DNA from 3 places in the Brevibacillus borstelensis genome. Region 1 is predicted to be linked to each of the others. Evidence: a T-box and tRNA genes for the amino acid it is inferred to sense, from the RefSeq annotation. Region 1 holds a T-box; the other regions hold tRNA genes.
What was found. The T-box of region 1 lies ahead of argS (arginine--tRNA ligase). A T-box ahead of a tRNA ligase gene usually reads a tRNA of that ligase, here a tRNA-Arg.
Positions count from the first base shown of each region.

Region 2: it has a tRNA-Arg gene. The T-box ahead of argS (arginine--tRNA ligase) is inferred to sense a tRNA for this amino acid. The anticodon was not compared.
Region 3: it has a tRNA-Arg gene. The T-box ahead of argS (arginine--tRNA ligase) is inferred to sense a tRNA for this amino acid. The anticodon was not compared.

Region 1 covers NZ_CP144922.1:3,589,644-3,592,922, reverse strand. Annotated here, with positions in the region: gene argS (arginine--tRNA ligase) at 1-1,664, opposite strand, end outside; T-box leader at 1,722-1,970, opposite strand; gene V5G20_RS17150 (hypothetical protein) at 2,013-2,492, opposite strand; partial or broken gene V5G20_RS17145 (AraC family transcriptional regulator) at 2,589-3,279, opposite strand, start outside.
Region 2 covers NZ_CP144922.1:914,605-917,883, reverse strand. Annotated here, with positions in the region: gene rpoN (RNA polymerase factor sigma-54) at 1-1,328, opposite strand, end outside; gene V5G20_RS04265 (hypothetical protein) at 1,403-1,576, opposite strand; tRNA gene V5G20_RS04260 (tRNA-Arg) at 1,623-1,697, shown strand; gene V5G20_RS04255 (hypothetical protein) at 2,207-2,662, shown strand; gene V5G20_RS04250 (hypothetical protein) at 2,812-3,162, shown strand.
Region 3 covers NZ_CP144922.1:220,288-223,566, forward strand. Annotated here, with positions in the region: gene V5G20_RS01255 (IS4 family transposase) at 1-1,113, shown strand, start outside; tRNA gene V5G20_RS01260 (tRNA-Arg) at 1,390-1,466, opposite strand; gene aceA (isocitrate lyase) at 1,578-2,858, opposite strand; gene aceB (malate synthase A) at 2,876-3,279, opposite strand, start outside.

The sequences.
Region 1 (3,279 bases):
ACCGTAACAACAGCCGCTACGAGCTGGAGACGCGCATTTTTCACAGCGTCCTCCTCGGCCAGGATGCGGACGTTTGCGTAGAACTTGTTGAAGGCCTGCGCGAGGTCGATCACGTACTTCCCGATTTGCGAAGGATCAAAGCCGTTGGCAGCGCGGTCTATCACTTCCGGGAATGCATTCAGAAGCGTAACGACTGCCCAGGCTTCCTTGCTGTCCAGCGCATCCTGAGGCAAGCTTACCGCTGCGGACGGTACATAGCCGCCTTTTCTCAGCAGGGAGCAAGCACGTGCGTGCGTGTATTGGACGTAAGGACCGGTTTCGCCTTCAAAGGTGAGCATCTCTTCCCAGGAGAAATTGATGTCATTGAGACGATAGTTTTTCAAGTCGTGGAAGATGACGGCCCCGACGCCAACCTGGCGGGCGACTTCTTCCTTGTTGGCGAGACCAGGATTCTTTTCCTCGATCACTTTCTTGACGTCTTCGATCGCCTGGGACAGCACTTCTTCCAGCAGGACGACCTTGCCCTTGCGCGTGGACATTTTCTTGCCGTCCTTCAGCATCATACCAAACGGAATGTGATGCATTTCCTTTGCCCACTCAAAGCCCATTTTCTCCAGTACCTTGTAGAGCTGTTGGAAGTGAAGGCGTTGCTCGTTTCCGACGACATAGAGCGCTTTGGCGAAGTCGTAGGTTTCATGGCGGTAGAGGGCAGCAGCAAGGTCACGCGTCGCGTACAGCGTGGCGCCGTCCGATTTTTTGATCAGGCTTGGCGGCATGTCGTATTCATCCAGCGTCACGACCATGGCGCCGTCCGATTCCGTCAGCAGGCCTTTTTCCTCCAGCATGGCGACGACGCGATCCATCTTGTCGTTGTAAAATGCTTCGCCGTGTGTCGAGTCAAAGGAAACGTTCATCAGATCGTAAATCTTCATGAACTCCTTCAGAGATTCATCGCGGAACCACTGCCACAGGTGGAGCGCTTCTGCGTCTCCGTCCTCCAGCTTTTTAAACCACTCGCGCCCTTGATCCTCCAAAGACGGATCGTTCTCCGCTTCTTCGTGGAAGCGCACATAGAGGCTGAGCAGTTCTTTGATCGGCTCCGCTTTTACTTTTGCCTCGTCGCCCCACAGGCGATACGCCACGATCAGCTTGCCGAACTGCGTGCCCCAGTCGCCCAGATGGTTGATGCGGACCGGCTGGTAACCGTGTTTTTCCATGATGTTGGCAATCGCGTTTCCGATCACGGTAGAGCGCAGATGCCCCATGGAAAACGGCTTGGCAATGTTGGGAGAAGAAAGATCGATCGGAACCTTCCGCCCTTTGCCCATGTCGCGGCTGCCGTAAGCGGCTCCTGCGGAGAGGATGGTGCCTACTACCTCTGCTGCGACACTTTGCTGATCGAGAAAAATATTGACGTACGGGCCAACTGCCTGGACTTCGCGAACCGGCGTACCCGAGATAAGCGGGGCAAGCTCGGCTGCAATCACAGGAGGCGCTTTGCGAAGTGCCTTTGCCAGTTGAAAGCAAGGGAAGGCGATATCGCCCATGGCCGGATTCGGAGGCGTCTCCAGCATGTTGCGCACTTGCTCGGCCCCCAGCGTATCTACGCCTTGCTTGGAAAGGGCTGCAGAAATCATCTCAGCCACTTGATGCTTGTAACTCATAGCGATGCAAACTCCCTTCATCATGAAAAATAAAAAAACCTCTGCGTCTCTGATTGATCAAGAGACGAGAGGTATTCTCCCGCGGTGCCACTCTTTTTGCCATGCAGCCTTTACACTTCGGGCAGCACAGCCGCTTTGTTCTGCGATAACGGGCAGACCCGGCTGCCTTACTTGCTCCAGAGATAAACCGGGCAATCAGACAGCATCTCCGAGGTGCGATTCCTGCCGCCATCCTGCACCGGGCTTACACCATCCCCGGCTCGCTTGGGCATTTTGACGGAGTACTTTCCTCATCATCGATCCTTTATGATTCATCCATTATAGCGAAAAGGATGCGGCTTTCGCAACTCAATCATCCGCTTTTTTTATGATCGCATCGAGATCGCGAAACAGGTCGCGGGTCAGCGATTCTTTGTCTTCGGCAGCATTCCATTGCTGCTTGAACTGCTGCAGCTTCTCGAGCAGAGCCAACTCCGCCTCCGCGTCCTTTTCCAGATCGTGATTTTCACTCGGGTCGAATGGCATCAACCGCTCATCCGTGCCGCTGCGAAGATAGGCGGTTTTCCAGTTGTCCGGAAACTGATAAGCCTGCTCTCCGAACAGAATCGCGAGAACATCGTCCGATTCAAGCGGCAGGAAGTGGTCGAATTCGTCGCGCCTGCCCCCTTCGGACAGATTGATATGTGTAAAGGAATACCGGAGATAGTGTTGGCCATTTTCGCTGTCTTTCACGACAGAATATGTCTCGAAGTCGGTTTGTTCCAGTTCTTTTACCGTTTCGATACGCGATAGGAATTCGTGCTTGTCACAAGGGTGTAGTGGATCCAAAGCGTTTCGCTCCTTTGCTTGGCTTCGACCTCATCATAGCAAAAGGGGCATGGATTGACAATGAGCGGGGACAGCGGGCGGACTGGAGCTGGAACACTAGTCGATCGGTATGTAAATTTTTATTTTCATTTGATCCGGGTACACGGACTGGCGGACATCGGTTATTTCAAAATCAGGTCCTTCTCTTCGCTCGTAGTTGGAATTCGGAAGCCAGGTGCCGTAAATATAGGTTCTTGTATTTTGGACAGAGTCAATCACCCTGAATTCGGCGTATTTCCCTGCCGGAAGCAGACAGTGGACAAAGCCATCCTCCAGCTCGCCATCCAAGTTTTTTACTTCTTCGCCGACGATGAACGTAAAGTCGCCGTTATCCTGGAAATCGCACTAAATGCCGTATGCCATGTCAGGGGCGGCTTTGTTGGGAATCCGCATATAGTGTCCATTCCTTCCGAAATCGGCATAGAAGCGGGGAATGTCCTCAAAGTAGCGTTCGTTGTTCAGATTTGTCTTGTAGGCGTACCCGACGATGGCAATGCTGTTTAATTGCACAATGTTTGGTTTGTTCATGCTTATTTCTCCCTTTGCTCGTTTTTGATCATCCAAAAAATCCAGCTTCTTTTGCAGGGAAATAGGTATGTTCGCCTTTCGGAACTTGGCCGGGGTGATGCCGAAAGTAGCTTCAAAAGCACGGGTAAACGCCTCCTGGGAGCCGTACTGGCAGGCGATAGCCAGATCAAGGATGCTTGTTTGCGTCTGTTTCAACAAAACGGCGGCCTCGCTCAGCCTT
Region 2 (3,279 bases), 2.7 Mb from region 1:
TACTTCGCTACTGTGCGGCGGGAAATTTCAATTCCCTCCTGCAGCAGCATTTCGGCCAGCTTCTGATCGGACAGCGGCTGCTTCCGGTCTTCCTGCTCGATCAGCGCCTTGATCCTGCGTTTTACGCTTTCCGAAGAAGTCGCTTCTCCGTTCGCTGTAGAAAGCGCCGAGGTAAAAAAGTATTTCAGCTCGAAAATGCCTCGCGGCGTCTGTACGTACTTGTTGCTCGTCGCCCGGCTGATCGTCGATTCGTGCAGCCCTACCCGCTCGGCGATTTCCTTTTGCGTCATCGGCTTCAAATAATGAATGCCGCGGTCAAAGAAATCCCGCTGCATGTCGACGATGGCCTGCGTCACCCGCATCAGGGTGAGACGGCGCTGCTCCAGACTTTTTGCCAGCCACATGGCGGCGTTCAGCTTTTCGTGGATAAACTGCTTCGCCTCTTCCTGGCTCTTTTGCTGGCTCAGCATTTTTTCGTAAAAGCTGTTGATTTTAAGTCTGGGAGTTGCCACATCGTTGACCAGGACGATGTATTCGTCGCCCACCTTTTCAACGGCTACATCCGGAATCACATACCGCGTCTCCACTTGGGAAAAGGCTGCGCCTGGACGGGGATTCAGCGTCCGCAGGAGATCGGCTATCGCCTGAACCTCCTGCACCGTACAGCCCACCTTGTCGGCGATGCGCTGGTAGCGGCAGTCAGCCAGGTCCTGGAGGTGCGAGGTGACGATCTCAACGACATGATCATCGTCCTTCCCCATGTGTCTGAGCTGCAAAAGCAGACATTCTTCCAGGCTTCTCGCAGCTACGCCGGCAGGATCGAAATGCTGCAGAACAGTCAGGACGTCCTCCAGCTCTTCAAGATCGGCGCCCAATCGCTGGGACGCCTCCTCCAGGGTAATTTCCAGGTAGCCTTTTTCGTCCAGGTTTCCGATCAAAAACAGAGCGATTCTCCGCTGCGGCTGCGTAAAGCTTTTGAAATAGCCGAGCTGGCGCTCCAAATGTTCATACAGCGTAACCGACCGTTGCGTAACGAAGTCCAGCGGATTGTAAGTGCTTTCATTTTTGCCCGCCGTATATTCGCCCGTCGCCCGATTGCCTACAATTTCCTTCCAGTCAATTTCCGGCAGCGGCTTTTCCATTTTTGCCGGTGCCAGCTCCACCACCGCTTCCTGCAGCTCGAACACGGGATTTTCATTGGCTTGCTCCTGCAAATACGAGACGAGATCGACGGCCGAATATTGTAAAATCGTAATGGCCTGTCTGAGCTCCGGTGTCATCACAAGCTTGAGTGTCTGTTCTTGATAAAGCCCCAGCCCCATGTTCATCTGCGTCCGCCCCCTCTCAGTATCCAGTTTTTTCGACATGTGCAGTTTCACTTTTTTTCATTATATTCGCTTTTTCATGCAATTTTCCTGCCAATATCTGAATAAAGAAAAGAACCATGAAAAAAGGCGACTCCAACCATCGGAATCGCTTCATGAAAATCTCCCTTTGAGCCAACCCTACTGCTCTGTCGCGCATACATGAAGCCTATGCGCCCTACATGTGAAAATCCGGGTTGCAATTTTTTCATTTGCATCTGTCCGCCTTATCTTTTATAATTTAAGTTATCCTATTATGCGCCCGTAGCTCAGTGGATAGAGCAGCGGTCTCCGGAACCGCGTGCGGAGGTTCGACTCCTCTCGGGCGTACCATACTGACTTTAAACGACGATATGACGGGATTTTGGCGGTGATTTACCGGACGGACTGGCGAGCAAATCGGCAAAACCGTTCACCTGCACCGTGTACCCCATACCCGTTATGTACTCGTTCCTGATATGCGCAAGCCTCCGTTACGTGAAACGGAGGCTTTTATTATGCAAAAACGACCGTGGACAGCGCTAATACATAGTGCCGCTACGGAAGCACCTAAAAGAGTTACGATTGATGCTGCGTTTTTACGGGCTTCCCCAACGTTAGCCTCACGTTCGACTTCGTTATACTCCGCGCTGCACACCGTTTCATCCTTCAATAAAGTCGCCATATACCGATCGACCTCCGAATTTTATTGCGCTCGAATGCGCCGTCATAGAGATTGCCGCTCTAGGAAGGCGGGTGTGCGGCTTTTTCTTTACATTTTTTACCATAAACCTATTTACTTTTGAGAAACAAAGGTTTACAATTCATTTTGAATTTACATTATTTAGAAGGTATGTTTTATTATGGTTCTTAAAAAATTGAAGAAAACCACTCTGCTGCTAGCCTCTTTAATGGCAATTACTTCGCTTGTACCTTCCATTTCCTTTGCCAAAACCGAGGCAACCGCATCTGCCCAGGGCAATAACCGGCCTTACGTGAGCATCACCACCCCTGCTTCAAACAAAGAGTACAGCCCGACCATTTACTATAATGAGCAGCCAAAAATAACGTGGGTCCAATCTGATCCAGATGACAACACCGTATTTAGTACATTCTGGGTTCTTGTCTATGATAAAAACGGCAGTATTTATAGCTCTGGTGTACTGCCCCAAAACACAAGCAGCAATACGCAGTCCTTCGAAATTCCCGTTTCACTGCCTAGAAATGAAACGCTTGGTGTATCAGTAGGTGTCCAAGACGAATCTGGAAACTGGAATTGGGGAGCTGACGTACACTACATGTACATCCAAACTCCGTAATCTATTTTGGCGCCTGTTGAGCATTCCAACGGGCATCGTCATCTTACTAATACTGAATAACTTCGATAGGCGTCGTTTGCAGCGGAAAGCGTTTTGTATATGGAATTTACAGTATTGTTCGTTCATTTGAAATAAAGGAGCGGGTCTTGATGAAGAAAATGAACCTTATCAGGTCAGGTTTGCTGGCCATTCCCTTGCTTTTGGCAGGACAAGCTGCGGCTAATGCCGAAGCCTTGATCGCCCCATCGCAAGCTGCAGTCGGCGTGGCAAGCGTTACTGAAGTCAATGTGAACCTGGATCTCTATCAAAATCCTATTTACGATAGTCTTCCCAGCGGCCCCAATTACACACACTACATCTCCTACGAGTCAAAACCGGGCGGGATCAGCATCGACTCCCGGGGTCGAGTGATTGCCTCTTCTACAGGCTACTACAAGGTAGATGTTTACTATAGCGGTATGCTTGTTTATACATTCAACTTCAATGTAGGTCCTATGTAAACATTCGCTTGGGACTTACAAAACAAAGCCGATCATCCTTTTTCTGCAAGGATGTCGGCTTTTCATAATAGGCGTTAACTGGAGAGCCGTAAATGTTTCCTGACCAATTGGGCCATA
Region 3 (3,279 bases), 2.2 Mb from region 1:
AAATGGGTTGCACCCATCAATATTATGAAACTTCAACAACGAATTGACGAAACGGATCAAGACAAGTACGTGAAGAAGCTGACGACAAAAGCGTATCTTCTCCTATTTTTACATGCCCAACTTCAGCAACGCGAAGGGCTTCGAGCCATTGCTGACGATGTTCTATCAAAGAAATTTCAGCAAGAATTAGGACTGTCATCGATCAGCCCCGCACAGCTTAGTCGAAAAAACAATCGGGTAGAACCTGCTTTGCTTGAAGAAGTTTTTGTCGACCTTGTCCAGCAAATTCAACGCGTTTCTGGAAAAGCCTGCTCTCTTCGAAAACACATAAAGATCATTGATTCCACTACAATTGGATTATGTTTGCAAAAGTATAAGTGGGCAACCTTTCGCGAAACAAAGGCAGGAATCAAAATTCATCTTCGTCTCGTTTTCGCAAGCCAGGAGGATGTCTATCCTGAAAAGATTTCCCTAACTTGTGCCAAATCCAATGACCGCACCCAAATGGAGTCGCTGATTGATGAGATCGGAGCCATGTACGTCTTTGATCGAGGGTACGTGGATTATGAAAAGTTCGATGAGTATACCGATCAGGGCATCTTTTTTGCTTCACGTCTCAAGGATAACGCGGAAACTCGTCATTTGTATACTTTCAAAGTACCACCAGAAAGCTCCGTTTTATCCGACTCCATGATCCTTCTTGGAACGCCACAAAAACGGGTGGATAATGTGTTACGACTGATTGAAACGCATGATTCGAAAGGAAATCGTATTCGAATCATCACCAATCGGTTCGACTTAGAAGCAGAAGAATTGAGCGACATCTACCGTTGGCGCTGGCAAATAGAACTGTTTTTCAAATGGATGAAACAACACGCAAAGATCAAGACGTTCTATGGAACAAGTGAAAATGCGGTCTGGAATCAAGTTTTTCTCGCTCTCATTGCTTACTGCTTGTTGCTTCTTGTAAAGCTGGAAAGAAACAGTCAGCACAGTCTGCTGCAAATCAGTAGATGGCTCAAAGTGTTTCTCTGGCAGACCTTTGAACAATGGATAGGCAGAATGGATTACCAATCCAAACGAACATCCAGAGGGCGACAGAAAAGGAAGTAAGTGTTGTTTGTTGTTGTCGATGTTGTAATAAATGTATAAAACTACCAAATGGATAGTGGCTACCTTTTGCTTGGCTGTTCTCGTTTTTGGTTGTAAAGTTGAAAATGTCATTCAGAATAATTTGACAATAGATGGATTCATTTTTTATGCAACGCTAATGGTATTCAATAAGCGCCCGAAATTTCGACTTTTGCAAAATGTTTGCAAACAGACATTAACAAAAGAATGGCGCGGGTAGCTATCCAGCTGAAACCCGCGCCATTTCTACTTTTCCAATGGCGTCCCCGAGAGGATTCGAACCTCCGACCTACAGTTTAGGAAACTGACGCTCTATCCTGCTGAGCTACGGGGACATATTCGTTTACACTCCTTCTATTATAGGGCGATTTCGCGCATTTTGCAAACGAAGGACCAGAGAGCTTATCCCTGGTCCTTTCCCTTTTTATTTACTTTAATTAAACACCTTAATGGTGAGTAAACTGCTCTTCCTCTGTAGAACCAGTCAATGCCGTCGTCGACGATGTGCCTCCTGCAATTACCTGCGCGACCTCATCAAAATACCCGGTGCCTACCTCCCGCTGGTGGCGCGTAGCCGTGTAGCCGTACGCCTCGCTCGCAAACTCCGCTTGCTGCAGCTCAGAGTAAGCAGCCATGCCGCGGTCGCGATAGCCCCGTGCCAGTTCAAACATGCTGTAGTTGAGGGCGTGGAAGCCGGCCAGCGTGACAAACTGGAACTTGTAGCCCATATCGCCCAGCTCGTTTTGGAAACGGGCGATGTCTGCTTCATCCAGCTTCTTCTTCCAGTTGAAGGACGGCGAGCAGTTGTAAGCCAGCAATTTGCCAGGGTATTTGGCGTGAATCGCTTCGGCAAAACGGCGTGCTTCCTCGAGGTTCGGCTCAGACGTTTCGCACCAGATCAAATCGGCGTATGGAGCATAGCTGAGTCCGCGGGCGATCGCGGCATCGAGTCCGCCTCTCATTCGGAAGAAGCCCTCTGGTGTCCGCTCCCCGGTCAAAAACGGCTTGTCGCTGTCGTCGATGTCACTTGTGATCAAAAACGCTCCGTTTGCATCGGTCCGGGCTACGATCACAGTCGGCACACCCATGACATCTGCCGCGAAACGGGCCGCTACCAGGTTGCGAATGGCCGCCTGTGTCGGGATCAATACCTTGCCGCCCATATGGCCGCATTTTTTCTCTGATGCGAGCTGATCCTCAAAGTGTACACCCGATGCTCCCGCTTCGATCATGCCTTTCATCAGCTCAAAGACGTTGAGCGGTCCGCCAAAGCCGGCTTCCGCATCTGCCACGATGGGTGCAAACCAATAGGTGTCGCCCGTCCCTTCGGACTGTTGGATCTGATCTGCCCGCTGCAGTGCCTGATTGATCCGTTTGACCACCTGCGGGACACTGTTTGCCGGGTACAGGCTCTGGTCCGGGTACATCTGTCCGGCCAGATTGGCGTCGGCGGCTACTTGCCAGCCGCTTAGATAGATGGCTTTCAATCCCGCTTTTACTTGCTGGATCGCCTGATTCCCGGTCAAAGCGCCAAGCGCCTTGATGTGATGCTCCGTGTTGAGCAACTGCCACAGCCGCTCTGCCCCGATCCGGGCAAGCGTATGCTCGATTTGGACCGAGCCCCGCAGTCTGACTACATCTTCCGCCGTATACGGACGCTGCACCCCTTTAAACCGGTCTGTCTTCCAGCTTTCCTCTAATTGTCGAATAGCCTCTTGTTTGTTCATTTCTCCCACTCCCTTTTTTAATCAAGATAGGCATAGCCTGGAACGGTCAAAAACTCGGAAAACTCGTCGGCCGTCACCAGCTGGAGGAACAATTCCCCTGCCAGCTTGTATTTGCCGGTTTCGTACCGTTCCTGGCCGATTTGCTGTTTCAAGGTTTGCAGCTCTTCGCTCAGCCACTGGGTGACCAAAGCAGTCGTAATCTTGCGGCCATCCGGCAAAACACCCCGGCGGTGCTTGATCCATTGCCACACCTGAGCGCGGGAAATTTCCGCTGTTGCGGCGTCTTCCATCAGGTTGTTGATCGGCACGGCGCCATAGCCGCGAAGCCATGCCTCGATGTACTGAATCCCTACCCTGATGTTGGTGCGGACTCCTTCTTCGGTGATCTGGCCTTCCGGTACGGCCAGCAGGTCAGCGGCAG